Parasedimentitalea psychrophila: one gene and its partner. The protein of the gene in region 1 interacts with the protein of each later gene in a pairwise test. Links are inferred from orthologs where the notes say so. Each region holds a gene or a part of one and is shown in the gene's direction. Other genes may lie near its edges. The genes, in order: QPJ95_RS10785 and recJ.

Region 1 (15,575 bases):
GTGCGGGAAATATTCGCCAATCCGCGCATGACGGTGCGCGATGTGATTGGAGAGCCCTTGCTGGCCAACAAGGTCGCCAGGGGAGAAGAGCTGAAACAGCGGGTCAAGCAGATCGCCACCCAATGTGGTCTGGATGTGGAACATCTGAGCCGCTATCCGCATGCCTTCAGCGGTGGCCAGCGCCTGCGTATTGCCATCGCCAGGGCCCTGATCCTGCACAAGGAATTCATCGTCTGCGACGAGGCGGTCACAGCGATCGAGACCCAAAAAACCGCGCCGTGGTTCCTGCATCTCAGCCTGTTGCGCCCGCATCCTCCGTTCATCGCGTTGGCCCCCTACAACACCATGTATCCCCCGGACGACATGCGGGACCCATGCGATCCTGAGGCCGCGACGGACCATCCGTTTCTGGCTTATGTGACGCGCCACCATCTGGATCTGGAAGGTCTGGATCAGGCCGATGATCCGGCCGGTGATCTGGCCTATGCACCGCAGATTCTGACCTATGCCCAGAAAATGCTGTCCTGGCGACTGGCCCATGCAGACCGTACCCTGACCGGCCTCTACCTGTCCGCGAACGGGCCCAAACGGGCGATGCCATGATGCCGGACCGCAAATCCAGCCTCAGCTCTACCCTGTTCGATGTGGTGGTGATTGGCGCCGGCGTTGTCGGCTGTGCCATGGCCCGGCGGTTTACCCTAGAGGGCGCGCGGGTGGCGTTGGTGGAAAAGGCCTGCGATATTCTGGACGGCGCAAGCAAGGCCAACAGCGCCATTTTGCACACCGGGTTTGACGCACCGGTCGGTTCGATCGAACTGGATTGCATCCGCAAAGGCGCCGAAGAGTATCGGCAAATCCACCAGGATATGCGCCTGCCGCTGGATGCCGCCGGGGCCTATGTCGTGGCGTGGAATGACGTTGAGGTTGCCAGGCTGGACACATTGCTGGAACAGGCGCACAGGAATGGTATCAGCAATGCCACTCTCGTGGGTCAGACGGTCCTGCGCGACAATGAACCGCATCTGTCAGATCGGGCGCTGGCGGCAATCTCGGTTCCGGGCGAGGCTCTGATCGACCCGTGGTCGGCCCCCTATGCCTATCTGAAACAGGCGTTGCAGAATGGTGCAGAAGTGTTTCTGAAGTGCGAGGTCACCGGGGGCGGGTTTGCCGGTGGAGAATGGCAATTGGAGACGTCACGCGGTGTGTTGAACTGTCGTCAGGTGATCAATTGCGCCGGTCTTTATGGCGATTATGTGGACCAGGCGGTGCTGGGCCTGTCCGATTTTTTGATCACTCCGCGCAAAGGCCAGTTCCTGATCTTTGACAAGGCAGCCGCGTCGCTGTTGCAGGCGATCATTTTACCGGTCCCGACCGCGCGCACCAAAGGCGTGGTTGTGTGCCGGACGATTTTTGGCAACCTGCTGGTCGGCCCCACGGCAGATGAACAGCAAAGCCGCGATGAGGCGTCCACGGATACGGCCTCTCTCGAAGGTTTGATGCAGGCGGCAATCCGGATAATTCCGACGCTGGCCGACATGCCGATCACCGCCACCTATGCCGGTTTGCGCCCCGCGACCGAGCAAAAGGAATACCGCATCATCCCGCGTCCGGACAGCAACTGGATCACCGTTGGCGGCATCCGCTCAACCGGGTTAAGCGCGGCATTGGGCATCGCCCAGCATGTGTTTGCCCAGTATCGGGATTGGGGGGCTGCACATGAGCCGCTGCCGGACCCCCGAGTGCCGCAGGCCAATATTCTGGCCGAGCAAAGCGCGCGGGCATGGCGCGAAGGCGGGCAGGGCGACATGATCTGTCATTGCGAACTGGTACGCGAGGCCGAGATCAGACAGGCGTTGACCGGGCCGCTGGCGGCGCGGTCCTTGGCGGGGCTAAAGCGCCAGACGCGGGTGACCATGGGGCGCTGTCAGGGGTTCTACTGCTCTGCGCGCCTGACGGAACTGACCGACGGTCATTTTGACATCCCTCTAGCCAAGGACATCAAACATGACTGACCAGATTGATGTGGCCATCATTGGCAGCGGTCCGTCCAGTCTTTCGGCGGCGATCGAACTCAAGGCACTGGGCATTGCCCGGGTCGTGGTGCTTGAACGCGACCCCGAGGCTGGCGGCATACCCCGCCATTGTGGCCATCCCCCCTTTGGCATTCGGGAATTCAAACGGGTTTTGACCGGGCCGCAATACGCCCGAAAACTGGTTGCCACGGCCCGTCTGGTCGGGGTCGAGATCCGCACGTCGACCACCGTGGTCGAAGCGCGCCCGGACGGGAAATTGTTGCTGGCAACCAAGGACGGCGTTGCCGAAATCGCACCACGCCGAGTGATCTATGCCACGGGTGTGCGTGAAACTCCGCGCTCTTGCCGGTTCATCACCGGGCCGCGGCCGCTGGGGGTGGTGAACACCGGGGCTTTGCAGTCGACGGTCTACCTACAGGATCGCACGCCATTTGAACGCCCGGTGATCATCGGCACCGAACTGGTTTCGTTCTCGGCAATCATGACCTGTCGGCACGCGGGCATCAAACCGGTGGCAATGATCGAGGCAAATGAGGGTGTCACTGCGCGTTGGCCCACCGGGCTGTTTCCGCGCATTGTGGGGGTGCCGCTGCATCTGGGCACCCGGCTGAGTGCCATTCTCGGCAACAGATCCGTCACCGGTGTCGAAGTGGTGGACAGGGCGGGCAATCACCGTGTTATCAATTGCGACGGGGTGATCCTGAGCGGTCAGTTCACCCCCGAAGTGGCGCTGGCTCGCTGTGGTCATCTGGCCGTTGATGCCGCGACCAAAGGTCCGGTGGTGGACCAGTACGGTCGGTGCTCGGATCCCTGCTATTTCGCCACGGGCAATGTTCTGAGACCGGTCGAAACCGCCGGATGGAGCTGGAATGAAGGCCGCCAGACCGCCCGGTGGGTGGCCGCAGATCTGGCTGGAGATCTGGCGCCGGTGGGGGCTGAGATTGAGGTTGTCGCCGCTGATCCGGTGATCAGATATGTGGTGCCGCAACGGTTGTCGCTGGCCGCTGGCTCCGCAGGGATGAAACATCTGCAACTGCGAGTGACGCGCCGGGCAAAAGGCACTCTGGTTGCCATGTGTGGCGATCAGACCTTGTGGAAAATGCCGCTAAATGCCCGGCCCGAACGCCGTATCCTGGTGCCGGTTGGAAAATTCACTGCCGCGGGCAAACCGGTAAAAATTGAACTGAAGTTCATAGCAGAATAGGCCGGGTGTCACACCCGTTTGGGTCGCCAGTTGCGGGACCGCGATACGGCTTCGGCAAACAGAGTTTTGTCGGGCGCCTCAGGCGCGGGGTCGTAGCGAAGACAGGCCGGCGCGTTGGCGGTGCCCCTGGGCGGATCTCCGGCCACCATCAATGCAGTGCCCAGTGCCGTCTGTTCGCCCATCGGCTGCACGATGATCTGTTTTTGCAGCACATCGCTTAGGAACTGGCAGAAATACGGATTGGCGGACATGCCGCCGTCGATGGAAATCCTGTCGCCAATCGGCACCAATGCGTCCATTGCCGTGATCACCTGATCGGCGCGCAGGGCGATGCCTTCAAGGATTGCCTGCACCATATCCTTGGCCGATGTATCCAGCGACATGCCGATCCAAAGCCCCGCCGCAGACCCATCCCAATGCGGGCAACCGAGCCCGGTCAGCGCCGGCACAAACGCCAGATTGCGGCCAATGGCGGCGGGTGCGTCAAAGCTGTTTATCTCGTCAAACTGTTTGAACAACCCCAGCGATCTGGCCCAGTTCAGGGCCGAACTGGCGCAATATACCCCTCCATCCAGCGCGCAGACGGGGTTCGACCCAGTGGCTTGCCAGGCGATTGTCGGCAGCAATCCCTGATCCGGCGCCCGCAACAGGGTATCGCCGGTAAGCACCATGGCAAACGCGCCGGTGCCAAAGGTGATCTTGGCGGCACCGGCATTGCGGCAGCCATGCCCAAAAAGCGAGGCCTGCTGATCAACCACATTGACCGTGATCGGGGTGGCACAGCCATCGAGCCTGACCGCACCGAAATCGGCCATGCTGGGGCGGATTTCGGGCAATGCTTGGATGGGGACGCCAAACAGCGCACAGAGCTCGGGGGCCCATTGTCCGGTTTCCAGACCAAGCAGCGATGTGCGCGAGGCAGTGGTGATATCCGTGGCGAAATGCCCGGTCAGGCGATCCAGAAAAAACGCATCCGTGGTCCCAAGACGCAGTTTTCCCTGAGCCAAAAGTGGACGTGCCTCGGCAATGTTGTCAAGAATCCAGGCCAGTTTGCTGGCCGAGAAATACGGATCAAGCGGCAGGCCGGCCTTGGCCATAGTCAGCTGTTCCGCCCCATCTGCCTTTAGCGAGGCAATGCGGGCCTCGGTGCGCCGATCCTGCCAGACGATGACCGGCGAAATCGCCTCTCCAGTGTCGCCATTCCACGCGAGACAGCTTTCGCCCTGATTGTCGATGCCAATGGCATCCACGGGTCCCGCCGCCCGGATGCAGTCGGTGACATGTTGCAACAGCTCTTCCGGGTCATGTTCCACCCAACCGGGCTGGGGATAGATTTGCCGGTGCGCGCGGGTGCAGATGATTTTTCCCAAACCGGTCTCATCCAGAACAAACCCACGGGTGCTGGAGGTGCCCTGATCGATCGCAACAACGCGCATGATTTTGGTCCTTGTCGTCAGGGTTAACTGGCCATGTTTCTAGATGAGCACCCTGTTCATGCCAATGGCTTTGTCGGTGGCGTGAGTGCCCCCACCTAGCGGCACCCTCATGGGATTGTTGCCGAATTTCGGCCTAAAGCGTGAATGCCCCTTTCGGCAGTGTCAGAGGGAACCTGCTTGAGCCGGGCGGAGCGGGTTCGTCGCGTTCCGGGATCACGAAGGTGAAGGGCTTGAGACCTATGTCTCGAAGTGCTGCGATGAAAGTCATCGGCAATGCACAGAGGCAGGAAACCGGTCGCTGGCTGAATAATCGAGGCGACAAGTCTCACCCACTGCCTGGCTGTGGTTTGTTCACATACCGGAGAGGGGTGGAACGTCACCTTTACTCACCCGCCAAAAGCCGGGTTGCGAATGGCAGTTGTTCACTTTACGTTCTGGCATTGCTGACTTCCTTAATCCGAACGAGTTCGTCATGTCCGATCAAATTGTCATCACCGAGAAAGCCAGCCAGGCGAAAGATGTCCGCGCCGCCATTGGGTCTCGCTACGGCATGGTTCTGCCCGCCGAGGGACATTTGTTCGCCTTGCTCGAACCAGAGGATGTGGTGCCGGAATGGAAGCGGTGGTCCCCGGTCTTGCTGCGGCCCCAGGGCCTATACGGCACACGGCCGGCAAAAGGCGGTAACAAGGCGGCCAAGCTCAAAGCCATCCGTGAGGCGCTGCGCACGGCCAAGCGGGTCTGGCTTGCCACCGATTGCGACCGAGAGGGGCAGCTCATCGGCCAGGAGATCCTGGAGCATTACAAGTACCGAGGCGAGGTCATGCGGGTGTTGTTTACAGCCCAGGACGCTCAGACCATACGCGCGTCATTCGACCGGGCCAAACCCAATTCAGACTACGCCCGGCTCTACGCCGCCGCCGTCGCGCGGCGCCAAGCCGATCAGATTTACAATCTGTCACTGACCCGCACCGCCACCGTCATCCTTGGCAAAGGCGCCCGGGGCGTCATCGGCGTTGGCCGTGTGAAAACCCCAACCCTGGCAATCGCCTGCAAGCGGGAATTGGAAATCCGCGATTTTGATCCGGTGCCCTATTTCGAGATCGTCGCCACAGCCATGGTCGCGGGTGGTGAATTCAAGATGCGACATGCGCCACGGGATCGAATTCTCAAACGTGAGCTTGCCGAGGCCGTGGTCATGGCTGCCCGTGATTTCGAGGGGCCGCTCAACGTGCGCGTCGAAGATAAGCGACAACGGCCGCCGAGGCTGCACGATTTGCCGTCACTGCAGAAACTCTGCGCCTCTCGCTTCGGCTGGGCCGCGGCCAAGACTTTGCAGATCGCTCAGGAACTCTATGATGGTCAGGGCAAGAAAATCATCACCTATCCTCGTGCCGAAGTGCGCTACCTGCCCGAGACTTTGATCGCGGATGTGCCGCAGATTGTCGCCGGACTGCAAGCGGGGCAATCGTTCAGCACGATCCCCATGCCAGCGGAGCCGGTAGTCCGAAGGGGCAAGAGCGGCAGTTTCTATGACAAGGGATTGGAGGGGGCCAGCCACCACGCGGTCATCCCCAACGTCAACACTATCGACGGTTTGCGGGATGTCTGGCCGCGCCTTTCGATTGACGAGAAAAAACTGTTTGACGTGATCGCGCGGGCGTACCTGGCCGCTGTCATGCCAGACTTCCGCTATCGCCAGACAACCGTATCGCTTGATGCGGTCGGCTTTCCATTCAAGGCCACAGGCCGCCAACCCATCGATCTCGGGTGGCGTGCGGCCTTTCCGGAATGGCAACCCGCCAACGAGAAGGGCGACGATGCGCAGTTGCTTCCGCAGATGCAAAACGGCGAGACCGCGCGGTTGCGGAACCCTGTCATCGAGGACAAGGAAACCCGGCCACCGCCGCGTTATAACGAAGGCACTTTGATTGAGGCGATGCAGCAGGCCTGGCGTTTTGTCGATGACGAGGTTCTGCGTGACAGGCTGAAGGAAGCCAAGGGCATCGGTACGCCCGCGACCCGCGCTGAGATCATCGGAGGGTTGAAACGGCAGGGTTTTCTGATTGCCCAGGGCAAGAACATTGTGCCCACCGAAACTGGGCTAACGTTGTTTGGTGTTCTGCAACAGGCCGATCCGGCCTTGGTCGATCCGGGCGTGACGGCGCGACTTGAATGCCTGCTCGACGATGTTGTCGTTGGCAAGCAGGAGATGGTTGGTGCCATCGATGCTGTTTGCGATGTCGCCCGGCGTATCATTGGCAAGCTGGTGGAAGGCCCGCCGGGCGGTATGCCACCCTTGATTGGTTCTGCGTCGGACGGCGCGGGCGGTGGACGGCCACCAACAGCCGCGATGAAGCGTTTCGCTGACAGCATCGCTCGCCAAAAGCGCATAAAGCCTCCAGCGGGCTACACCAAATCGGGATCAGTTTGCCGTGCGTTCCTCGAGCAACACGCCCCCAAGAAAGCCGAGGGCGTCGACGGGAATGCAATGGGAGGCTCTGGAGCAAAACCAGCAAGTCCGGCACAATTGTTATTCGCCGAGAGGATCTCGCTGGAACAAGGTGTTGCGATAACCGACCAGGCCAAGGCCAGCTCTGCCGCTATGTCCGTGTGGATTGACAAGAACCAGGACGCGAAGCCCGGCAGGGGGGGCCGCAAAACGGGCAAGAAAATATCCGAACCAATGGCGGAGAAATCCACTAAGTCAACGAAGCGGGCACAAAAGCCCAAGGCAACGACGGCTTGCGCGGAAGCAACGCCTCCGCTGGCTTCAGAGCAGGGGAATTCGGCAGCAAACACGCCACTGCAAATTCCTTACGGCAACAAGGACGTCGCGCAAAAATGCGGTGCTAAATACGCCACAGGCGGATGGTATGCGCCGCCTGGTGTTGACCTGGCAGTGTTCAAATCCAAGGGATGGCTGTGAGGGCGGCAATCCATCCTTCTGCTACCGGGGCAATCACCCTCACAGCCCAAAAAATGCTTTCCCGAAACAATCAATCAGCTGAAAAACCGTTTGCGCACTTTTGGTGGAACAAACACAGTGTTGAACGTCGCATTGGGGAAAAACGGACTGATGGATGAATCGAAAATTGCACGAATTTTGAAATAGTCATTTGCGTAGATATACGTCTCGCGTCCCAAAAGAGTCGCGACGATGCCGATATGAAGACGATTTGTATGCACGGTTTTGTACGGTGAGATCGCGTCAACAAATCCTTGGATCGGTGTATAAATACGCCCTTTTTTTGAAACATCAAAGTTCCCGCGTGGAACCACAAGACCCTTTGGAGCTTCCCGGTCCTGCCTTAAAAAATACCCCACCTCTTTGCGTGGTTCTGGTGCTACCAGTTTCAAAAAGAACGCCATGTCGTGACAAAACGGCGCGTCAGGCAATTGCGCTTGGCTTTCAAATCGGTCGCGGACAAAAAAATGCATCTCGGGCGCAAATGTTAACTGACTAAGGTCCATATCAATTGTCGAGGGCAACATGACCGCGGTTTGAAAATGCTGTGTCAGTTGAGCGGTGATCTGCGGCGTATCATAGTGGCCACAAAACGCACCATTGCCATTGCAAACGACGACCGGTGCGGGATGCCCTGATTTGGCGATTTCCGCTTCCATTGTGGTGCGCTTTTTCATGACATCTTTGGCAATCACCGTATGATATTTAAAGCCATAGTGCAGAAAGAACTGCTCAGCACCTTCGCGAATAATGCTATCCCCCCAATTGCCCGGACTGAGCAGAAAGACGATGGGGTGATCTTGCACAATGTTACGCAAGTCGGATGCAAGTCGATCAAAAGCGGTCTGTATCGTTTCAGTCATGCCCATGCTTTCTGGCTTTTTCGCGCAAGCAGATATCCCTGTATTTGACGCTTTATGCGCTGGGGCAAATAGGAGGCATTTCGGGCCGCACAACGAGACCCTTGCGTTGCTTGCATTTTGTCAATTTCGCTTTCTTCACCCCGAACCGTAAAGGGGCTGGGGGCGAAGGCCATCCCACGGCCTGTCGTCAAAGTCCAATTGCGTAGAAACAGATCAACAGGCATCGTAATTTGCTGTGTCAGATCCAAAAAGGTCGATGCGCCTGCACGTGACCATAATATTGCGGGTGTTGTCATAGGAAAATAATGGGCCCGGTAATGTGTTGTTCCCAACTCTTTCCAGCCAGGCTGCAATAGCGGTGTACAAAAGCGTTTGGCATTCTTGCCAAGGTTCATCACGTCCCAACCGTGAATGTGCTCAAGGGACGCCCAAAGGTGGTCCAGTTGCGATTTTCCCATCGGACGCAGCGCAAGATCATCCTCGACCACAAGCCCATAAGGTAGGCCCGTTGCAAAGAATTTTTTTGCGCATAGGCGGTGGCTTTCAAAACAGCCAACTTCACCACAACTTAACGTCCGCCCCAAAGTGCCAAGCGCGGCGTTCCCGGCATCAGCCTCAAGCCTGCGCCCATCGACTGCAGGCACCCGTGTGAAAGATAACCCGGCAGCGGCCAAAACAGATTTCGTCGCTTTTAGGCGCGCGGGGTTGCGATCAAGATTGATCACGTAGGTGACCGGCTGGATCACTTCCATTAGCGTCTCCCGAGTGGAATGGTTCGGGATTTCAAGCGCTTGATATAGCCATCAATCGCATCTTTCACAGGCCCGTCTGCAAGGTCGGAACGAAGTTCCCACATAACGGCCAAATCGTCCCGCTTACTGGCTTGATTTTTTTGGGGGGCCCTGTTGCCCATAATCGTCTCAAGCTTATCGTTTTGCACAAATAACCCAGGCAATTCGCGACCGGATGTCAGAATGCAAAGGCGCGTTCGAATACACTTCATGCAAACGCCACAATTTCCGCCATGTGATTGTTCCTGATAACAAACAGAGAGATCACTTGCCACGTCACTGGGGTGCCCAATAATTTTACGCACTTTCGCCGCTCGCGAGAAATCACGGCCGAGGTGGCGGATAGGAAAACGTGCACTGGAAAGAGCGGAGTGTATCACCCGATTATTGCCCCATGGAAAAGCTGCAAATTCCATGGCTGGTGAACTATCTGCTGCAAATGCGCCCCAGCCAAAGTGACCAGAATGATAGTTGAGACACATCGCGAGATTGAGCGTATGCAGCATGTCCCAATTGAAACCCAGTTTCCGGATCGAGGTCTCCACCGTGATAAGCTCTAATCCGGTTTTTTTGGCAATGGTTTGCACACGTGGTTTCAAAGACTTGAAACCCGAAGTCTGAGCGTTGGGATAGTCTGCGCCCGCGATCAACAGGCCATGGGTCAGTTTGGGGTCTTCTTGCGCCTCAAGAGCGGCAAAAGTTGAATCGACACCGCCGCTAAGACACATCAGGCCCGGACGATCAAATGAGCTAGGCTCACTTTCAACGATATTGCTGAAGTTGAGTGGCGCTGGATATATTTTCCGAGGCAGCCACATATTCATTATGGCCTTCAGCCTCTCAGCCGAGTCAATCGCCGCTCTGGAGATTGGCAGATCTGTCTTTATTTCGACGTTGTGCGAGATCGACAAGGCCAGGGCCCCAAAAAGCGCAAAATCATAAACGTCGTGTTTGATTGGTGTCGCCGCATCCGAACGAATGAAAAATGACCTCTTCCCCAATGAAATTTCGGCCAGATTTCCAGAAACAGATACTTTTAATTCCGCGGTCTCTCGCTTCGGTTCTGGGCGAAGAAAGTCGAGTAGTGATTGCATATCTTTGATCTCTATTAATGTGAATCAGTGTGTAAAAATTAATGCGATACAGCGTGTAAAATGCGTTCTCGTAGCCGGTTTGAGTTGCTCCGTAGGAATTGCCCGTTTTGTCATTTAGGGGGTATCTGATCTTTAGTCCACACGGGCCGTCACGAAAGTCGACGGTCGCCAGCCAGAGCCTTCGTTCTCCGGGCCGCCGGTCCGGCAAAAGCCCCGCACTGAAGATGTCGTGAAAATCTATATCCTTATGGCCAGCAGCGTCAGCTGACTGAGATCGAATGCATGGCTGACGATACTGGCGATAAACCAAACGCTTCCAATCTGGATAAGCCGTTCTCCTGATTTCCCATGGCGTCCCAAATTGATTGCAATGCCCCGCCTGCGAAGCGGTGGCTGAACGCGACGAAGTGCTGTGCAGAGTTTGAACAGGTAGTATCCTCCAGTCCCAACCTGGTCGGCATTTCACTTCGAAGTCCAGGAGGGACGCCGAAGTCGCCCTAAGTATGGCGGCGCAAGGCGCAGGAAGTGGCATCCAAAATCGCGGCCAGGATGCGCGGTTGGGCCTCTTCAAGTTGCTTCCAGAAGTCCCGCTCAAATTTGCGCTGTGTTTCCGGGATTGAAGGCAGGGTCAGGCAGATTGACCGGCTGGCCATGTCGGCCCGCTCCGCCAGATCCGAAATCCCGCGACCACCTTTGCGGGCCTTGGGTGGACCTTTGGGCAAGCCGTGGAGAAGGGTCGCAACGGGGCTAAGACGGGGGTGTTTCCGCAATGGGGCGACGGGCATCTGGCAGCCATTGGACTGGAAAAGTTGGCGCTGTTAAGGCCCTGTTTGTTAGGTTAACAGGGGCTAACAGCGGGCCGCTCCTGCGCCCGTGACTTAGAAAGCCCACACATCCTATGTCTGATCCGTGCATGAAGCTGGTCTTGGTGACCCCTGAAATTCCGTATAATACCGGCGCGATTGGGCGGACCTGTGTGGCGCTGAATCTGGAGCTGATCCTGATCAAGCCCTACGGGTTTTCGCTTGATGAGAAGGCGGTGCGGCGGGCCGGAACGGATTACTGGAAACATGTTAATCTCTGCGAATATGACAGCTGGGAGGATTTTATAACTGATCGAAGCCCTCCGCGCGAAAGCCTGTATTTCTTTGAGGAACATGGCGCGCAGAGCGTTTACGCCCCGGAGTATCAACCGGATGCCTATTTGGTTTTCGGCTGTGAATCCAAAGGTCTGCCAGCGGCCATATTGGATGGCATGGAGGATCGAGTATTTAATTTGCCGATGCGCAATCCACTGGTCCGATCCCTGAACCTGGCAAACGTAGCCACGGCGGTTATTTATCAGGCCATGCGCCCTCAACTGGGTGGTTGAACGCGGCCATTGGCGCGGCGGCAGGCAAAGCCTGCTGTCGCCCGGCATTGCGGCCCGTAAGGTCAGGCTTGCAGTCAAAAAGCACTGAGCTCGGCGAATGGTATCACCCCGGCGGACAGCGGCACTAGGGCCGCTTTTGGGAGGAGCCGCGCCAAGGGGTCAGCGCATTTTCCGTATTTTGAGTTTGTCTAGTTTTGCTCTGCTCTTGGTCGATTCCTCCGACCGCGCCAGAGCTTTGGCAACCGCCTTCAAGCTCATCCCCTTTGTCACCAGCATATGCAGCTTTTGAATTTCCTCAGCTGTCCAGGCTTGGCGGTGGCGTTCGTAACGTTCACTCATGGATCTCGTCTACCTTCTCGTCATGTCAGAGTTATCATAGAGCATGCTGCTGCTGAGGGGGCCAGAACAATGGCCGTCGCGATATCCAACGATTCTGAATGACGCCATTGGCCAGGCTGTCAGAGAGCCAAGGGGCTGGTTATCGACATCCGACGTGGGGGGCTTAATTCCGCCAGAGGCGGTCCATTGAAACGATGCCTTTGCATCAGATCGAATGGTGCTGTGAGGGAGGATCGAACTCCCGACCTCACCCTTACCAAGGGTGTGCTCTACCACTGAGCTACCACAGCGCACTGTCCTCCAGATGGTCACTCGGTAGCTATCGGGCTCTGGAAAAACCCTCATCGTTCAGCTACCTAAGCTTTGGAGCTGTTATGTTGCGGAAGACCTATGTCTACTGCACCATATCAGCGCCGGTGAGGGGGCTTTTAGGGGCAATTGCAAAACTGTGCAAGGGCAATCTGGACGGTTTTTTCACACTAAGTTACACAGGGTTCATGGCAGATAAAAAAACACCCAAAAGCAACGGCAGTTCCACTGCACGCGAAGACCGGCTAAAGGCTGCGTTGAAAGTAAATATGGCGCGGCGTAAGGCGCAGGCCAAGGCGCGTGCGGGCACAAGTGCTGATGGCAAACAGACAGGCAAGTCAGAAGGATAACGGCAGATGGATTCGATTTTGGTAACCGGTGGCAACGAGCTGAGCGGTCAAATCCCTATAGCAGGCGCAAAAAACGCCTGTTTGACACTGATGCCGGCAACATTGCTGAGCGACGAACCGCTGACGCTGACCAATGCGCCCCGGTTGAGCGATATCAAAACTATGACCGAGCTGCTGCAGTCGCTTGGCGCCGAGGTGACCTCATTGCAAGATGGCAAGGTGCTGGCGATGTCCAGCCACAACATCAGCAATCACACCGCCGACTATGACATCGTGCGCAAAATGCGCGCCTCGATTTTGGTTCTGGGGCCCATGCTGGCGCGGGATGGCCACGCAGTTGTGTCGCTGCCCGGCGGCTGCGCCATCGGTGCGCGGCCCGTTGATCTGCACCTCAAGGGGCTGGAGGCGCTGGGAGCGGAGCTGGAGCTGAAGGACGGCTATATTCACGCCAAGGCACCGGGGGGATTGAAGGGCGGTATCGTGGATTTCCCGCTGGTTTCGGTCGGGGCGACCGAAAACGTGCTGATGGCGGCGACTTTGGCCAAGGGTACAACTGTGATCAACAACGCCGCGCGCGAGCCTGAGATCGTCGATCTGGCTGATTGTCTGCGCCGGATGGGGGCTCAGATTGACGGCGACGGCACCTCGACCATCACCATTCAGGGGGTCGACCGGTTGCATGGTGCGACGCACCCGGTGGTCACCGACCGAATCGAGCTGGGCACCTATATGCTGGCACCAGCGATCTGCGGTGGAGAGGTGGAATTGCTTGGCGGTCGGATCGATCTGGTTGCTGCGTTCTGCGAGAAACTGGATGCCGCTGGGATCTCGGTTGAAGAGACCGACAGGGGCCTGAAGGTCGCGCGTCGAAATGGCCGGATTCGGGCGGTGGATGTGATAACGGAACCCTTCCCCGGTTTTCCGACGGATCTGCAGGCGCAGATGATGGCGCTCTTGTGTACCGCAGAAGGGACTTCGGTTCTGGAAGAGCGGATTTTTGAGAACCGCTTTATGCATGCACCGGAACTGATCCGCATGGGCGCTCAGATTGAGGTGCACGGCGGCACCGCCACGGTGACCGGCGTTGACCGGCTGAAAGGCGCTCCGGTGATGGCCACCGATCTGCGCGCTTCGGTATCGTTGATTCTGGCCGGGCTGGCAGCCGAGGGCGAAACTGTGGTGAGCCGGGTCTATCATCTGGATCGTGGCTATGAGCACGTGGTGGGCAAGCTGTCCTCTGTTGGCGCCAAAATTGAACGGATCAAGGGGCAGTAATGACTGACGCAACATTTGAAGAGGGCGAGGAGGCGCCGCTGAACCTTGGCGCATTGTCGCCGGAGGATCTGCAAGTGATCTCGTCACTGACGCAGGACGCGGTCTTCCCGATCACCGAGATGCGCTGGCAGGCAAAGCAAAATCGCTTTGCCTTGCTGCTGAACCGGTTTCGCTGGGAAGACAGCGACAGGGCCAAATCTCGGGGGCGGGCCTATGAGCGGGTGCAATCGCTGCTGGTCATCGACACTGTGTTGTCAGTGGCCTCGCAGGGGGTCGATCGCAGTGATCCTGACGTGATCCTGTCGCTGCTTGAGCTCCGCTTTGAGCCGGGCGAGGACGGCGCCGGCCATGTGCTGCTGACCCTGGCCGGTGACGGCGTCTTGCGGCTGTCGGTCGAGGCGCTTGAGGTTTCACTGCGCGATGTCACCCGACCATATCAGGCGCCATCGGGCAAGGCTCCGGGGCACGGTGATTAACCGCAGCTATTTGCTTGAGCCTGCGCCCGTGCGCCGCTATTTAGCGCCAAAAGGAGAGCCTGATGCCGCAGTTTCTGGATACGAGCGCTGATGATTTCGAGATGGGTTTTGCCGCGCTTTTGGGGGCCAAACGCGAGGATAGCCCGGACGTAGACGCGATTGTTGCCGATATTATTGCGGATGTGCGCGCCCGGGGCGATGCTGCTGTGCTCGAACTGACCGCCAAGTTTGACCATCTTGAGCTGGCAGCAGACCAGCTCGCCTTCTCGAGGGATGAGATCGACGCGGCGATTGCTGAGGTGGGCGAGGCCGACCGCGCCGCACTGGAATTGGCGGCCGAGCGTATTTGGTCTTACCATAAGCGCCAGATGCCCAGCGATGAAAGCTGGACGGATTCGGCTGGGGCGACCCTGGGCTGGCGTTGGACCGCGGTTTCAGCGGCGGGTCTCTATGTGCCGGGTGGCCTGGCCACCTATCCGTCGTCGGTGCTGATGAATGCCATTCCTGCCAAGGTGGCTGGCGTGCAGCGATTGGCGATTACCGTGCCGACGCCTAATGGCAAGATTAATCCGCTGGTGTTGCTGGCTGCTCGGATCGCGGGGGTGGACGAGATCTATCGCATTGGCGGCGCTCAGGCCATTGCGGCGCTGGCCTATGGCACCAAGAGCATTGTCCCGGTTGATAAAATCACCGGCCCCGGCAATGCTTTTGTTGCCGCGGCCAAGCGCCGGGTGTTTGGCAAGGTGGGGATTGATATGATTGCGGGCCCATCAGAAATCCTGGTGATTGCCGATAAAGACAACAACCCGGACTGGATTGCCCTGGACCTGCTGAGCCAGGCCGAGCACGATGAAACGGCCCAATCCATCCTGATCACCGATGATGCTGAATTTGGCCGGGCGGTGGCCGCGGCGGTGGAGAAACAGCTGGAGACCCTGGAGCGGAGCGCCATTGCCGGGCCAAGCTGGCGCGATTACGGAGCGGTGATTACCGTCACCGACATGGATCAGGCCGCCGCGCTGTCCAACCGCATTGCCCCAGAACACCTGGAGCTCTGCGTCGCCGACC
Region 2 (15,375 bases), 2.0 Mb from region 1 along the record:
CGCGAGCTGCCGCGTGGCACGGTGGGCGGGCGGATGCCGCGAATGTCATAGCCCTTGGCCTGTAGCGCCTGTGCGATAGCCATGGTGCGTTTGTCGTCACCGATAATCACCGGCATGATCTGGCTTTGGAACCCGGTCAGATCACAGTGCTTTTCGGCCTCTGCTTGGGCGTGGCGAATTAGATCCCATGCCCGGTTTTGCCGATCCGGGTTCGCGGCCAGCTCCGCCAGTGCGGCCCGCACCAGTGCGGCATTCAGCGGTGGCGGTGCGGTGGCAAAGATAAAGGCGCGGGCCTTGTTGATCAGGGTCTCGATCAGGGCAGAGGCGCCGCAGATCAACGCGCCAGAGACGCCCAGCGCCTTGCCGCAGGTGTGCAGCGACAGCACATTTGGCTGGTGCGCAACCGCGTGGCCCAGCCCGCGACCCTGATCGCCAAACACCCCGGTTGAATGGGCCTCGTCCAGCACCAGCACCGCCTTTTCGCGGGTGGCCAGTTCGGACAGGGCCGCCACCGGGGCACAGTCACCATCCATCGAATAGACCGCCTCAACCGCGATCCAGATCTGGCCGCTGCCGCCCTGCGCGCGCCAATCGGTGATGGCGGCCTGCGCCGCCCTGACATCGTTATGGGCAAAGCTTTGGCACTGGGCCCGACCCAGCCGCATGCCGTCATGGGTGCTGGCGTGGATCAGCGCGTCGTACAGCACCAGATCGCCGTGCCGAGGTAGCGCCGAGAATATCGCCATATTGCCGGTAAAGCCGCCATTGATAAACAAGGCGGCCTGGGTGCCAAAGAAATCGGCGGCCTCAGCTTCGAGCAAGACATGCTCGGCGTCATTGCCGCGCAGCAGGCGCGAGCCGCCTGCCCCAACCGGCACGCCGCGTGCCAGCGCCGCTGACGCCGCATCGCGCAGCAGCTCGGACCCGGCCAGCCCGAGGTAATCGTTTGAGGCAAAGTCATGCCCGGCGCGGGGCATCAGGCTGCGATAGCGGCCCCGCGACCTGAGCATTTCCAGCGCCTTTTCATGGCGCGGGAAGGTGCCCGTGCTCATTTTGAGCCGTCGCAGCCCACGGCCATGGGCGTGATGCCAAGACGGGCGAACAGGGCGCTGTCTTTGTCTTCTCCGGGGTTATCAGCGGTCAGCAGGGTGTCACCGACAAAGATCGAATTGGCACCGGCAAAGAAACACATCGCCTGCATCTCATCGCTCATATCGGTGCGGCCTGCGGACAGGCGCACATGGGTTTTGGGCATCAGGATACGCGCCAGCGCCACGGTGCGGACAAATTCAATCGGGTCCAGCTTTTCCACATCCGCCAGCGGAGTATCGGGGATCGGGATCAGCATGTTGACCGGCACCGAATCCGGGTGCTCCTCTAGGGTGGCAAGGGCCAGCATCATGTCGATGCGGTCCATCTGCTGCTCACCCATGCCAACAATGCCGCCGGCACAGACCTTGATGCCCGCCTCGCGCACCCGGTTCAGAGTGTCGATACGGTCGGCAAAGGTGCGGGTGGTGATGATCTCGGAATAATACCGCTCAGAGGTGTCGATGTTGTGGTTGTAGTAATCCAGACCGGAATCGCGCAGGCGGAACACCTGCTTCTCGTCCAGCATCCCCAGGGTCATGCAGGTTTCCATGCCCAAGTCTTTGACGCCCTTCACCATGGCCTCAAGTGCGACCATGTCGCGATCCTTGGGCGAGCGCCAGGCTGCGCCCATGCAATAGCGGGTGGCGCCGCCTTCCTTGGCCTTTTTCGCCTCGTTGATCACCTTGGCGACTTCGATCAGTTTACTGGCCGACAATTGCGCCCCGTTGCGCGCCGACTGCGAACAATAGGCGCAATCTTCGGCACAGCCGCCGGTCTTGATGCTGAGGAGCTTGGATTTCTGCACCTGATTGGGATCAAAATACTGCCGGTGCACGGTCTGTGCCTGAAACAGCAGATCCATGAAGGGCAGATTGTAAATCGCTTCGGCTTGCTCACGCGTCCAGTCGTTGCGGATAGGGCTGGCGTCCAACATGTGATCTCCTACGAGGAAATTATAGATAATTTTCACGCCAGACCATCCCGGCACGCTCAGTTAATAGATAATTTCTAATGTTGGTTTCAAGCCCCATCTCGCAACTGCCGCAATTGGTCGCGACTCTCACCGCCTATCACCCGCGTTACTGCGCATTTTCGCACAGGTTCCGTTTCTCGACGCCAATTGCACTGCACCACCGCACGACTATCTTTGTTGCAACCAAGCATGAACCGGAGGCAATCACATGTCGCTTAGACCCGTACTCGAAACCCGCAATGCAGTGCCCACACTGGAGGGTGCCGGTGTCAGACTGCACCGCGCCTTTGGCTTTCAGGACCCCAGCGAGTTGGACCCGTTCCTGTTGTTCGACGATTTCCGCAACGAACGCCCCGAGGATTTCCAGAAAGGGTTCCCCTGGCACCCCCATCGCGGCATTGAGACCATCACCTATGTGCTGTCCGGCACCGTCGAGCACAAAGATTCGCTGGGCAATACCGGCACTTTGGGTGCGGGAGACGTGCAATGGATGACCGCCGGATCGGGAATCATGCACCAGGAAATGCCCACTGGAAATGCCACGGGCCAAATGCATGGGTTTCAGCTCTGGGGCAATCTGCCCAGCGACCAGAAAATGACAGCGCCGCGCTATCAGGATGTTGGCAGCCGGGACATTCCCGAGATCATCGACGACGACGGCACCCGGGTGCGGGTGATCGTGGGCAATTTCTGGGGCAAGCGCGGACCGGTGGACGGCATCGCGGCGGACCCGCAGTATCTGGATATCTTTGTTCCAGCCGGGGTCAAGAAGACCTTCAAGATCGACACCTACCGCCGCGCCTTTGCCTATGTGTTTGAAGGGCAAGGTGCTTTTTGTGATGCCTCGGCGCCGCAGGGGGTGCTGTTGGAAAAAGAGGTCAGCGGCGAAGAACTGCATATTCGCGATATGTCGGGGGACCGGACCCTGGTGCGGTTTGGCAGCGGCGATGAGATCACGGTGATGGCGGGCCCGGATGGTGTGCGGTTCCTGCTGGTTTCGGGTGCGCCGATAGACGAGCCGGTGGCCTGGCACGGTCCCATCGTGATGAACACCCAAGCGGAACTGCGACAGGCCTTTGCCGAACTGCGCAACGGTCGCTTCATCCGCCCGGCGCATTAGCTTTCGCCGCAGACGAAAGGCCGCCCCCAATGGGCTATTACAGAGACTGGGCGGCCAGTATGATGTGCTCTGGGCACCGGAGCTGCCGGCCGGAACAGATCCCGCCACCCTAAAACAGACCGCCGAGGGGCTGGTGCCGGGGCTGTATCAATCTTAAGCGGCCCCGCTTGCCCTCAATGCCCGGCGCCAGACCAGAAATACACAACCTCGTCGCCAACATCGCGACCCTGAAAACCCGCCCGCTGCAGCAGTCGCGCCGAGGCAGTGTTGCCCTGCATGACGCCTCCGCAGAGGGGGATGTCCGTCCCGCGATACAGATCCTGTAGCGCCGCAATCAGCCCAGTCGCCAGCCCCTGCCCCCAAACCCGCTGCGCCAATAGATATCCAAGATGGCACTCTGCTCTGTCTGGGTCAGCGTCTGGGTCAGCATGGGATAGAAACACCAAACCGACCCCCGCTCCGGATCCCTCAAACAAGGCCAGGACCTCGGCCTGCTGTGACAGACCAGTCAAAAAATTTCGCTGCTCGAGCTCGGTCGTGAGCTTCTGGAAGCCAGGCGGCAGGAATTCCACGACCTCAGGCTTAAACAGCGCTGCAAGATCATCCGGGGAAAGCTGACGCCAGTCACCACTTACTAAGCGGTCAGTAGAAATCACTGCGGACCCTCCAGCCAGGGTCACGTCACCATTGTCCGGCGCACCATCTCCCAATAGCTGGTTTCCACCTGATCCAGCGACAATCGCCCGCCAGCCCGATACCAAGTATTGACGCCATTCAGCATCGCAATGACAGCCAGTGTCGCGATCTTGGTATCAGGCACCGCAAACACCCCCTCACAGACACCCTGCTTCAGCACCGTCTCAAGGGTGTTTTCATATTCGCGGCGCAGCGCCTCGATCACCGTGAAGTTTTCCGCCGAGAGATTGCGCAGTTCCATATAGGCAATAAAAACCGCATCCGGGTGCTCAATGTTGAAACGGATATGAAAGCGGGTAAAACTCTCGAGCTGCGACAGCGCATCCCCGGCGGCAGGCTGATCCTGCCACGCGGTCAGCAGCTCGGTCATATGACTTTCCATCAGCCGAAACAGCAGGCTCTGCTTGTCTGGGGTGTAATTATACAAGGCCCCGGCCTGCACCCCGACCGCGCCGGCGATCTGGCGCATCGAAACAGCAGCAAAGCCGTGCTGCGCAAACAGCCTTAGCGCCGCATCCTGAATGCGTGGGCCGGTGATGCCGGAGTGAGATCCCTGTGTGCGCGCCATGTGGTCAGGCTATCTGAACAGATGTTCAGAAAAAACCCCTGCTTGCGACTTTTCCTACAAACAGGCATCAAAGACATGGACAAAGGACCGCTGCCATGACCCGCTCACTGCCCCTGACAACCTGCGCCTGCATACTCTTGCTGGCCACCACAGCCTGTACCAGGGTGCCCGAGCTGGAGGATCAGCTGACGGTGGATTTGAAGTCTGCCGATTATCCGGCGCTGATCGCCTTGGAACAGGCCATCGCGCCCTTGCCGCTGCCCGACAGCCAAAGCACCGCGCTGGAACAGCAACTGCTTGCCCGCAGCGCCCGCTTGCAGCAGCGCGCCAGGGCTTTGAACTCCGCTTCAAACTGACCGGATACGGGATTGGGTCGCAATCCACTGGTGGGTCACGCATGTCGCCATTTTACGCACCTCGCCATATCGGACAAACAGCGCCGTAGCGGAGTGTGAGGCCGTCGCGAGCTTGGATCCGCCAGTCGACATTAGTGAGACCACATGGATTGGGGCTGCAAACAGACCCCAAACGGGCTACTCCCGCCCGTCGTCAGGCATCTATGATACCCTCCTCCCGTTGGGCGTGGCGCCGCGCAAGCGCGCCACGCCCAAACCAGCCTGCTGTGTCGGCCTTGCCGATGGAGCAGGCTGGTGCGGGAGATCTCCGTTCCCCGTAAATGCAAATCAAATGCGGGGGGCGGACTATCGATTCCCCGCTTAGACCGTCCCCCGTTGCGCCCTTGGGCAGAGCCGGCTAATGCGAGGGTCAGATAGAAAACAAGGGATCACCAGCTATGACAAAGCCGCTTCGTCTTGGGATTGCAGGTTTGGGCACCGTCGGCATGGGCGTGGTGAAAATCATCCGTCGCCAGGCCGCTCTGCTGGAGGCTCGCACCGGTCGCCCGGTTGTCATCACCGCCGTCTCGGCCCGTGATGCCAGCAAGGACCGCGGCATTTCGCTGAGCAGCTATGCCTGGGAAACGGACCCGGTGGCGCTGGCAGTGCGCGACGATGTCGATGTCTTTGTCGAATTGATGGGCGGCCATGAGGGCGCGGCCAAGGCCGCAACCGAGGCGGCCCTGGCTGCAGGCAAGGACGTGGTCACCGCCAACAAGGCTCTGCTGGCGATTCACGGCCAGGCACTGGCGGAACAAGCCGAGGCAAAAGGCCAGGTGATCCGCTTTGAAGCGGCGGTTGCCGGTGGTATCCCGGTGATCAAATCGCTAACCGAAGGTCTGGCCGGCAATGAGATCACCCGCATCATGGGGGTGATGAACGGCACCTGCAATTACATCCTGACCCAGATGCAGGCCACCGGTCAGGGCTATAACGCCTTGTTCGAGGAATGTGGCAAACTTGGCTATCTGGAAGCTGATCCCAATCTGGATGTGGGCGGCATTGATGCGGGTCACAAACTGGCCCTGCTGGCGGCCATTGCCTTTGGCACCAAGCCCGATTTTGCCAGTGTGCAGCTGGAGGGCATCCAGCGCATCACCCTGGAAGACATCCACCAGGCCGCCGACATGGGCTTTCGCATCAAACTGCTGGGGGTGGCGCAACGCACGGCCCGCGGGTTGGAACAGCGCATGTCCCCCTGTCTGGTTCCCGCCAGCTCGCCTCTGGGCCAGCTGGAAGGCGGCACCAATATGGTGGTGATCGAGGGCGACGCGGTTGAACAAATCGTGCTGCGCGGCCCCGGAGCAGGCGAAGGCCCCACCGCCAGTGCGGTGCTGGGCGATATTTGCGATCTGGCGCGCGGTTTTCGGATTGCCACCTTTGGCCAGCCCGCAACCAGCCTGCAGGATATTCCAGCCGCCCAGACCGGCCTGCCCGCCCCCTATTACCTGCGCCTGGCGCTGCAGGACAAGCCCGGCGCTCTGGCCAAGGTCGCCGCGGCGCTGGGGGATGCAGCGGTGTCGATTGACCGAATGCGCCAATACGGACATTCTGAGCCCACAGCGCCGGTGCTGATTGTCACCCACAAATGCACCCGCGCCACCCTGGACGTGGCCCTGGAGGCGCTGGCGGCCAGCGATGTGGTGGATGGCGCCCCGGTTGCCCTGCGCATCGAAGAGCTCTGATCGCCGCCACCACCGGCGGGAAAACGAGAATTACCGACAGTGGCAGCCGCAAGCTGCCGCTGTGACCGCTAACGGCCCTTGCCCGCCCTGCCCTGCGCAGGGTATGCGACGGGAAACCCGCTCTGATTGACACAGGATATTTAGCATGACCTCATCCCCCTCTGACGCTGCTTATAATGATCGTATGTTGTCGCTGGGCCTGGCCCGCGTTGCGGAGCAGGCCGCACTGGCCTCGGCCTCTCTGGTTGGACGTGGCGACGAAAAAGCCGCCGATCAGGCCGCTGTCAACGCCATGCGCGAACAGTTGAACCTGCTGGATATCGCCGGCGTTGTCGTCATCGGTGAAGGCGAGCGCGACGAAGCGCCAATGCTGTTCATCGGCGAAGAAGTTGGCACCGGCAACGGCCCCGGCGTTGATATCGCACTGGATCCGCTGGAAGGCACCACGCTGACCGCCAAGGATATGCCCAACGCCCTGACCGTAATTGCTATGGGCCCTCGCGGATCCATGCTGCATGCACCGGATGTCTATATGGAAAAACTGGCGGTGGGCCCCGGCCTGCCAACGGGTGTTGTCACCCTGGACATGAGCCCTGCCGAGCGGGTGATTGCGCTGGCAGCGGCCAAGGGCTGTGCGGCGTCAGATATCACGGTCTGCATTCTGGAGCGCCCCCGTCACGAGGCAATGATTGCCGAGGTGCGCGGCACTGGCGCGGCAATCCGCCTGATCACCGATGGCGATGTGGCCGGTGTGATGCATTGTGCCGAAAGCGAAATCACCGGCATCGACATGTATATGGGCGACGGTGGCGCCCCAGAGGGCGTGTTGGCTGCGGCAGCGTTGAAATGCATGGGCGGACAGATCTATGGCCGTTTGCTGTTCCGCAATGATGACGAACGCGGCCGTGCTGCCAAGGCCGGCATCACCGACCTTAACCGGATCTATTCGCGCGATGACATGGTCACCAAAGACGTGATCTTTGCCGCCACTGGCGTCACCGGCGGCACTCTGCTGCCCGCCATCAAGCGCGAACCCGGTTGGGTCGAGACCACCACTCTGCTGATGCGGTCGAAATCCGGCTCGGTGCGGCGGATGTCTTATCGCACCCCGGTGTGATCTTTCATGGGGCCTGGGCCTTGCTGTCACCGTCGGATGCCTCCGGCGGAGGTATTTTAAACAAGAAGAAAGGCCGGACCTGCGCAGGGTTCGGCCTTTTGGTATATTAACTGGAGGATTGCGCTGTGGCGTTTTTGAATGTTGAGCAATCGCTGACGGGGCGCAGCTGGCAGGGGCCGGGCCTTGAACTGGAGCGCGCCGCCGAGATGATGGCGCAGCAGAGCGAGATCCCGGCGCCGGTCTGTCAGGTGCTGGCACGGCGCGGTGTGCCACTGCATGAGGCGAAAGGGTTTTTGACGCCACAACTGAAGGATCTACTGCCCGACCCGCGCCGCCTGAAAGATATGGAGGTGGCTGCACAGCGGTTCCTGCTGGCGGTGCAACAGCGCCAACGCATTGCTGTGTTTGCCGATTATGACGTCGATGGCGGTGGCTCGGCGGCACTGCTGCTGGTCTGGTTGCGGCAGATGGGACAGGTGGCGACACTTTACGTGCCGGACCGGATCGACGAGGGCTATGGCCCCAACGACGCGGCGATGGCGGCCCTGGCGCGCGATCATGATCTGATCATCTGCGTCGATTGCGGCACCCTGAGCCATGCCCCGATTGCAGCAGCCAAGGGCGCCGATGTGGTGGTACTGGACCACCACCTGGGTGGCGAGACCCTGCCTGACTGCGTTGCGGTAGTGAACCCGAACCGGCAGGATGAAGATGGCGAGCTGGGCTATTTCTGTGCCGCTGGCGTGGTGTTTTTGATGCTGGTCGAAGCGCGCAGGCAATTGCGCGAGGGTGGCCATGGCACCGGACCGGACCTGATGGCGCTGCTGGATCTGGTGGCGCTGGCGACGGTGGCCGATGTGGCGCCGCTGATTGGTGCCAACCGCGCCCTGGTGCGCCAGGGGTTGAAGGTGATGGCCGCACGGCAACGTCCCGGCCTGGTGGCGCTGGCGGATGTCTCGCGGATGGATTCGGCGCCGTCGACCTATAGTCTGGGGTTCATGCTGGGGCCACGGGTCAATGCGGGCGGACGGATTGGCAAGGCGGATCTGGGCGCACGGCTGCTGTCGACCGACGATCCCCATGAAGCGGCCTCCATTGCGGAACGGCTGGACCAATTGAACAGCGAGCGGCGCGAGATTGAAAATGCGGTGCGGGCGGCGGCGATGGAACAGGCCGAGGCCCGCGGTTTTGATGCGCCGCTGGTCTGGGCTGCCGGTGAGGGCTGGCATCCCGGCGTGGTGGGCATTGTGGCCTCGCGGCTGAAGGAAGCCGCCGGGCGACCGGCCGTGGTAATCGGGCTGGACGGCGATGAGGGCAAGGGCTCGGGGCGGTCGGTCAGCGGCATCGATCTGGGCGCGGCGATCCAGCGTCTGGCCAGCGACGGCTTGCTGATCAAGGGCGGTGGCCACAAGATGGCTGCGGGGCTGAGTGTAAAGCGCGACCAGCTGGAACCGGCAATGGCGCGGTTGTCGGAGCTGCTGGAGAAGCAAGGTGCTGGAGACCTCGGCCCTGCGGATCTGAAACTGGACGGCGTGTTGATGCCCGGTGCCGCGACAGTGGAGATGATCGAACAGATCGAACAGGCCGGACCGTTTGGGGCGGGTGCCCCGGCCCCGCGTTATGCCTTTCCCGATCTGCAGATACGGTTTGCCAAACGGGTTGGCGAAACCCATTTAAAACTGTCGCTGAGCGATGGCATGGGCGGCGGTATTGACGCGATCTGTTTTGGTGCCTTTGACACCCCGATGGGGCAGTGTTTGCTGGATCATGGTGGTGCGCGGTTCCATTTTGCCGGACGCTTGGAGATCAACCTGTGGCGCGGACGACAAAGCCCCCAGTTGCGTCTGGAAGACGCCGCACCAGCCTAACATAAATGCCGCCGGACGCCGGTGTAAAAAAAACGCGACGCAGGGCATTTTTTCTCTTGCGATGTGCAGCGGGAATTACTACTACCCGCTGACACCAAGTGGCCCGTTCGTCTATCGGTTAGGACGCCAGGTTTTCAACCTGGAAAGACGAGTTCGATTCTCGTACGGGCTGCCATGGTGTACTGGCTGCAAATTCGGACCTTACTTTGGTCGGCTTTTGCGGCGTAAATCCCCCGCTTCAGTATAATATATGCGACCCCAGCACAGGGATGATACTGGCGTATCTGATCGCGCCACCGCCCTTTTGCACCCCCTAAGACCGGCGAACAAAATGATTGTCACTTTCTCAAAATACCCTCTTGCGTCCCGGGGGCGGGTTATCTAAATACCGGCTCAAGCACTAAGTGGCCCGTTCGTCTATCGGTTAGGACGCCAGGTTTTCAACCTGGAAAGACGAGTTCGATTCTCGTACGGGCTGCCACTCCCCCCCCCCCCAAAAAAAAAAAATGACAGAGCCAACCCAGCGCAGCAGAGCTGCGCGCAGAATCATCGACTGGCCCAGTATCCTTCCCAGTATCCATCCCAGTCTCCATCGCAGCATCGCTGGCTTGCAGCTCGCTCATCCTGGCATCCCTGTTTGGTGATCGGACCTGTGTTAAGGGCGCCTGCTAGCGGCAGGGGCACGGGGCGGCATCAGCTTCAGGCATCGCCAGAGGTCTGGCTGCCGTTGCTTTCCACAGCCACCGGCGCCGCAATCGATGGATCATCAGCCTCTTCGTTCAGATCCACACTCTCCATTCCCGATTCGTAAAAGAAATGGCAGGCCCGTCCGGCCCGTTTGGCCGCATACAGAGCCATATCAGCCTCTTTCAGCAGTTGAGCCGCATTTTTCTGGCCACCTGTCGCCGAAAGAGCGGTGCCGATGCTGCCCGAGATCCGGCACAGTTGGCCGGCATATGGGATTGGCTCTTCCAATTGGCCAATCAAACGCTTGGCGATGTCCCCCAGCTTGTCTCGATCAACCAGGTTATCGATAATCAACACAAATTCATCGCCGCCAACCCGGGCCACCGTATCGATGGAGCGGGTGCATTCAACCATGATGCTTGCCACCTTTTGCAAGACCGTATCCCCGGCGGCGTGACCCAGGCTGTCATTGACCGCCTTAAAAAAATCCAGATCCACCTGCATCACCGAAAAATTTCGGCCAGTACTGATCATCCGTTCCAGAATATGATCCATCGCCCGGCGATTCTTAAGCCCGGTCAGAGTATCGGTATACGCCTGTTCCTCAGCCGCGATTTTTGCCCCCTGCAGGCGCAGGTTCAATTGCCGCGACGCCTCCATTGCGGCCGATTTGGCCTCCACCAGATACAGCATCTCGATGGTGAGATCCGTGGCCGAAAAATCAGCGCTGGTCAGGTCATAGTCGCGCACAGCATCGAGAACCGAAATCCCGAAGGACAGGTTGACAAAAGCACCCAAGTCGCCCGGCAACGGGGCCAGGACCCCCTTAAGCCCGGTCTGAGGGTCATCGCGAAACTTCAAATGCAATTTTGCCCCTGAGGTTCGCAGCAGGTCATCCAAGTTTTGAATGTAACGGGGACGCAGCAGATCAAACACCTCCAGAAACGGGCGCCCAATCCAGTCTTGGTCGGCACGCAGTTTCTGCAGGGTCGGCCCGACACGACTAATGCGCCCTTCGAGGTCCAGCAACACATGCATTGGTGCAATTTTGGCTGCCATGTCGGCCAGCTGGTTAAGGCAGATCATGGCAATTTTACCCCCAGATCAAATGTCCGGCCCTCGGAGAATTCGGTTTCGACCAGCATCACAGAAATTACCTCTGCTCCGTCCTGGGCTCCTGAATGTTCCAGAATAACCAGATCGCCATAGTCATCAGCCATGGCGCGCAGCACCCCCATCATGACATTGGCATATCCCGGCAAGCCGCTTTGGCACAGCAGTTTGAACTGGCCTGGCGCCGTTTCGAGAAGCTCCAGCCCCGGCAGGTGCAGATCCGCCACCGCCAGTCGAGCCCGGTCCGGCAAATCATCCAGAGAGTGCAGGAATTCCACATAGTTTACGCCGCCAAAGCGGAGCAATCGGCGCAGCGCCTCGACCTGCGGATTGGAGACCAGAAAAGTCCCCATATCCTCAAGCATTTCGGGCAGAGGACGCTCTAATACCTGTTCCATGGCCACCAGAAGATTTTGAGACTGCTCATCGGTATAAATCAACATTGCCTCAAACTCGGAAAACCCGAGACCGGCAGAATCTGTCACATCGCGCCAACGTGACACGCCATAAGTGCTGCAGACAAAGGCCTGAATTGCCCTGTTAATCAGCCCATGCATAAGAAGGCCCCTCGCTCTAAACTGCCCTAGACATGACCTGTGAACCTTAAGAAAGGCCCAACAAATAGGATGTCTGATGTAATTCCTGTCCAATCACATTGATTTTACTGTGTTGGAGTGAGGCCTCAACCGCTGATATGCGGCAGCCTGAGGCACTTGACGCAACGGCAGCACAACAGGATGCGGTGCGGAACAATTTGCAGGGCAGTGCTGGACGGCATTGGAGTCTCCCGGAGACCAGTCAAGTCAGCCGCACCCTAATGCCATCAAGGGTGCGGCTGCAATGCGATGCAATGGCCGGACCGGCGTCAAGCCGCTCAGGGCCACCGCTTAGAAATCGGTTGGCGCGCCGCCTTCCTCTTTGCGGCGGGCCACAAAGTCCTGCAACGCCCCCCGGATCGCGTCCTCCATCGGTGGTTCTTCGAAATCGGCGGTGATCTGCTTGAACAATTTATGCGCCCGCTGCGCGGTCCATTCGCCGCCAGCACCCTCCCAGGCCTCATAGTTGCGCCAGTCGCTCAGGAACGGCTGATAGAAGGCATCGGCGTATCGGTCCTGGGTGTGCTGGGTGCCAAAGAAGTGGCCGTCATTGCCGACCTCCTTGATCGCGTCAAAGGCAATATCGTCTGCTGTGGTGGCAAAGATCGCAGGCTGCATATAGCGCTGGATATGCTGCAAGACCTCGCAGTCCATGATGAATTTTTCAGGGCTGGCGATCAGCCCGCCTTCCAGCCAGCCCGCCGCATGATAGACCATATGGGTGCCCGATTGCACCGCCGCCCAGAGCGAGTTCGAGGTCTCCCACATGGCCTGGCCATCCGGCACATTGGCGGCACAGACACCGCTAGAGCGCATCGGCAAACCATAGAACCGTGCCATCTGGCCGGTCATCTGGGTCGAGCGCATGTATTCCGGTGTGCCAAAGGCAGGCGCGCCGCTTTTCATGTCGACGTTTGAGGTAAAGGTGCCGATCACGCAGGGCGTTCCGGGGGCCACATACTGAAACAGCGCAATCGCACAGAGCGCCTCGGCGATCGACTGCGCCACCGCGCCCGCCATGGTCACCGGCGCCATGGCCCCCGCCAGAGTGAACGGCGTCACCACAATCGCCTGGCCGCGGCGCGCCAGCCGCAAACAACCGTCAATCATCGGGTAATCGTGTTTCAGCGGCGAGGTCGAGTTGATGTTGGTATACATCCGCGGCTTGGCCTGGAACTCTTCCTCGCTCAGCCCGCCGGCAATCTTGACCATCTCCATCACGTCTTCCACCCGCTCTTTGCCCAGCGAGTAAGCGTGCATCACCTTGTCGGTGATCGTCAATTTGTCATACAGCACATCCAGGTGCCGCACCGATGCGTGGATATCGACCGGTTCAACCGGATAGCCGCCGGCAAAGTGGATGCAGTTGAAATACTGGGTCAGTTTCAGCAGGTCCTGGCACTGCGCCCGGGTGCCGGACACCTTCTTGCCCAGCTCCAGATCCCAGTAACTTGGCGGCGACGACACATTGCCAAACAGCAGATGATTGCCGCCAATGGGCAGCGTACGATCGGTGTTGCGCGGGGTGATGGTAAAGGTACTGGGCGCCTTGCCCACCATCTCCATCACAAAATCACGGTCCATGCGGACCAGATCGCCCTCGACCCGGCACCCTGCCTGCTTGAAGATCGCCAGCGCCTCGGGGTTCAGAAACACCACGCCGATGTCTTCGAGGATACGCATGGCGCCCTCGTGGATCGCCTGCACGCCTTCGGGGGGCAACGGTTCGGTGGGGCGGTCGATATTGACCGGGATCTGCCAGGGCATCTGTTCGATGATGGCCGCACCCCGCCGTGTGGCTGCCCCTGCCCTACCGCCACTGCGCCGCCTGCGTCCTGAGCTCTCAGCCATCATCGCCTCCTGGATCTTCTGCTGTTACTGACCAGCAGGCCCAATTCCCGACGCCGTCGCCGCTTCAATCACGACATTTAGTGTCGTTTTTTCAGCTCAATGGGACGCAGAGGGCATTTTCTGTACAGAAGTGCCCAGTAGGTGCGGATTGTCAGCCGTCCAGCCAGGCCGGGATGTGGCCGATATCCGGCAGCACAACATCCGCAAGCGGTGCAAGATCACCCCGTTGCGCAAGCCCGGTCAGCACGCCAATTCGGCGCATACCGGCGGCGCGGCCCGCTTCCAGGTCATGGCAGCTGTCCCCAACCATGGCGGTGCGGGCGGGATCGACGCCAACAGCCTTGCAAAAGGCCAGCAACGGGTCCGGGTCCGGTTTGGCGCCGTGGCCACTGTCATAGCCTGCGACAAAAGCAAAATGGCCCAGCACCCCAGTGCGCTGCAACTGGCTGCGCGCCGAAAACTCGGCATCATTGGTCATCACTCCCAGCACTTTGCCACGGGCCAGCAGATCATCAAGGAACGCGGCCAGAGGCACCGCCTCGGCCAACGGCGCAGTGGCGGCGCTGAGTGCCAGATGCTGCTCAATCGCAGCCTGATCCATGTGATCGATGAGAGGGGCTATGGCGGCGGCAATTTCCGTATTGGCGCAGGCAATGGCGATGCTGTCGGGATAGAAAGATCCCGCATCCAGATCGTAGCCCAGCACCTTGGCCAACGCCTGTGCGGTCTCCTCCTGCCCCTGCGACAGGTCGCGAATCAGGGTCTCGGTCCAGACATTCCAGGTGGCTGCAAAATCGAACAGGGTTCCGTCCTTGTCGAACAAAAGTGCATCAACGGGCATGGGGGCTCCTAATGGGTCACGGCGGTTATCGCCTCCCTATCAGGTCCAGTTGACCTGCGCACCACCCGGCAGCGACATCCGGGCCTGCATCGGTGACTCATAGGAGAATCCCTGCGCATCGCAAAAACTGATCACCCAGGCGTCATCCATCATCAGAAAGTCGAGAACCGAGCCTAGGAATTCTGGATCTGCCGCCCGCGACCGTAAATCGGCCTCGCTGGCCCCCGAAGCCCCGAGAAAGACAGGCAACAAGTCTTCGTTCCCCACCAGCCAGCCCAGTGCCTGCAGCGCTAAAGTTTCGGCGGCGAGAGAGATTTTTGGCATTTAACGACACTTTTACGGGAATGGGAAAGGGTTTGTTAACCCAAGTCATAAAGACTCTGGGCAAGTCGAATTGTAAGGGCGAAAGGGAACCGCGTGCAAGGCACAATCCTGATCATAGACGGCGTGGCCACCAACCGCATTATGCTAAAGGTGCAGCTCTCGGCGGCCTACTACCGCGTGGTGCAGACCGACAGCGTTGCCAGCGCCCTGTCGGTGGCGCAACGCTGTTGTCCTGATCTGGTGTTAACGGCGATGACATTACCCGATGGCGGTGCCGTCGATGTGGCCGCCGCCCTGGCGAGTGACGCGGCACTGGCAAACGTCCCGGTCATCGCGGTTTCAGCCCAAAACGACAACGCCAGCCGGATCGAGGCTTTGTCCGCAGGCATTGACGACGTGCTGCACCAGCCACTGGACGATGTGATCCTGCAGGCCCGCATTCGCAGCCT

Evidence for each region.
Region 2: the proteins of QPJ95_RS10785 (region 1) and recJ interact in binary tests that used the Escherichia coli proteins (3 or more experiments, as listed by UniProt). The link is inferred for Parasedimentitalea psychrophila from one-to-one orthologs.

Annotation. Positions count from the first base shown.
Region 1 is NZ_CP127247.1:2,215,929-2,231,503, forward strand. The notes cover bases 4,784-7,872. They hold QPJ95_RS10785 (type IA DNA topoisomerase), read left to right. Parts: upstream 4,784-5,145; coding sequence 5,146-7,599; downstream 7,600-7,872. Other genes in these bases: QPJ95_RS10790 (hypothetical protein), read right to left, coding at 7,674-7,872. In the rest of the region: QPJ95_RS24065 (ATP-binding cassette domain-containing protein), read left to right, coding at 1-603; QPJ95_RS10770 (NAD(P)/FAD-dependent oxidoreductase), read left to right, coding at 600-2,012; QPJ95_RS10775 (NAD(P)/FAD-dependent oxidoreductase), read left to right, coding at 2,005-3,237; QPJ95_RS10780 (FGGY family carbohydrate kinase), read right to left, coding at 3,246-4,673; more of QPJ95_RS10790, read right to left, coding at 7,873-8,501; QPJ95_RS10795 (glycosyltransferase family 25 protein), read right to left, coding at 8,498-9,253; QPJ95_RS10800 (hypothetical protein), read right to left, coding at 9,253-10,386; QPJ95_RS10805 (hypothetical protein), read right to left, coding at 10,884-11,171; QPJ95_RS10810 (tRNA (cytidine(34)-2'-O)-methyltransferase), read left to right, coding at 11,300-11,758; QPJ95_RS10815 (hypothetical protein), read right to left, coding at 11,918-12,097; QPJ95_RS10825 (hypothetical protein), read left to right, coding at 12,472-12,756; murA (UDP-N-acetylglucosamine 1-carboxyvinyltransferase), read left to right, coding at 12,763-14,031; QPJ95_RS10835 (DUF2948 family protein), read left to right, coding at 14,031-14,507; hisD (histidinol dehydrogenase), read left to right, coding at 14,570-15,575.
Region 2 is NZ_CP127247.1:219,100-234,474, forward strand. What follows is about bases 7,254-10,142. They hold recJ (single-stranded-DNA-specific exonuclease RecJ), read left to right. Parts: upstream 7,254-7,771; coding sequence 7,772-9,514; downstream 9,515-10,142. Other genes in these bases: glpX (class II fructose-bisphosphatase), read left to right, coding at 7,254-7,646. Outside these bases: QPJ95_RS01075 (8-amino-7-oxononanoate synthase), read right to left, coding at 1-1,052; biotin synthase BioB, read right to left, coding at 1,049-2,026; QPJ95_RS01085 (pirin family protein), read left to right, coding at 2,274-3,185; QPJ95_RS01090 (GNAT family N-acetyltransferase), read right to left, coding at 3,359-3,865; QPJ95_RS01095 (TetR/AcrR family transcriptional regulator), read right to left, coding at 3,862-4,449; QPJ95_RS01100 (hypothetical protein), read left to right, coding at 4,545-4,805; QPJ95_RS01105 (homoserine dehydrogenase), read left to right, coding at 5,243-6,529; more of glpX, read left to right, coding at 6,675-7,253; QPJ95_RS01130 (GGDEF domain-containing protein), read right to left, coding at 10,214-11,287; QPJ95_RS01135 (heme NO-binding domain-containing protein), read right to left, coding at 11,284-11,871; QPJ95_RS01140 (trimethylamine methyltransferase family protein), read right to left, coding at 12,202-13,761; QPJ95_RS01145 (HAD family hydrolase), read right to left, coding at 13,913-14,602; QPJ95_RS01150 (DUF3572 domain-containing protein), read right to left, coding at 14,642-14,926; QPJ95_RS01155 (diguanylate cyclase domain-containing protein), read left to right, coding at 15,020-15,375. UniProt on the Escherichia coli protein: Single-stranded-DNA-specific exonuclease.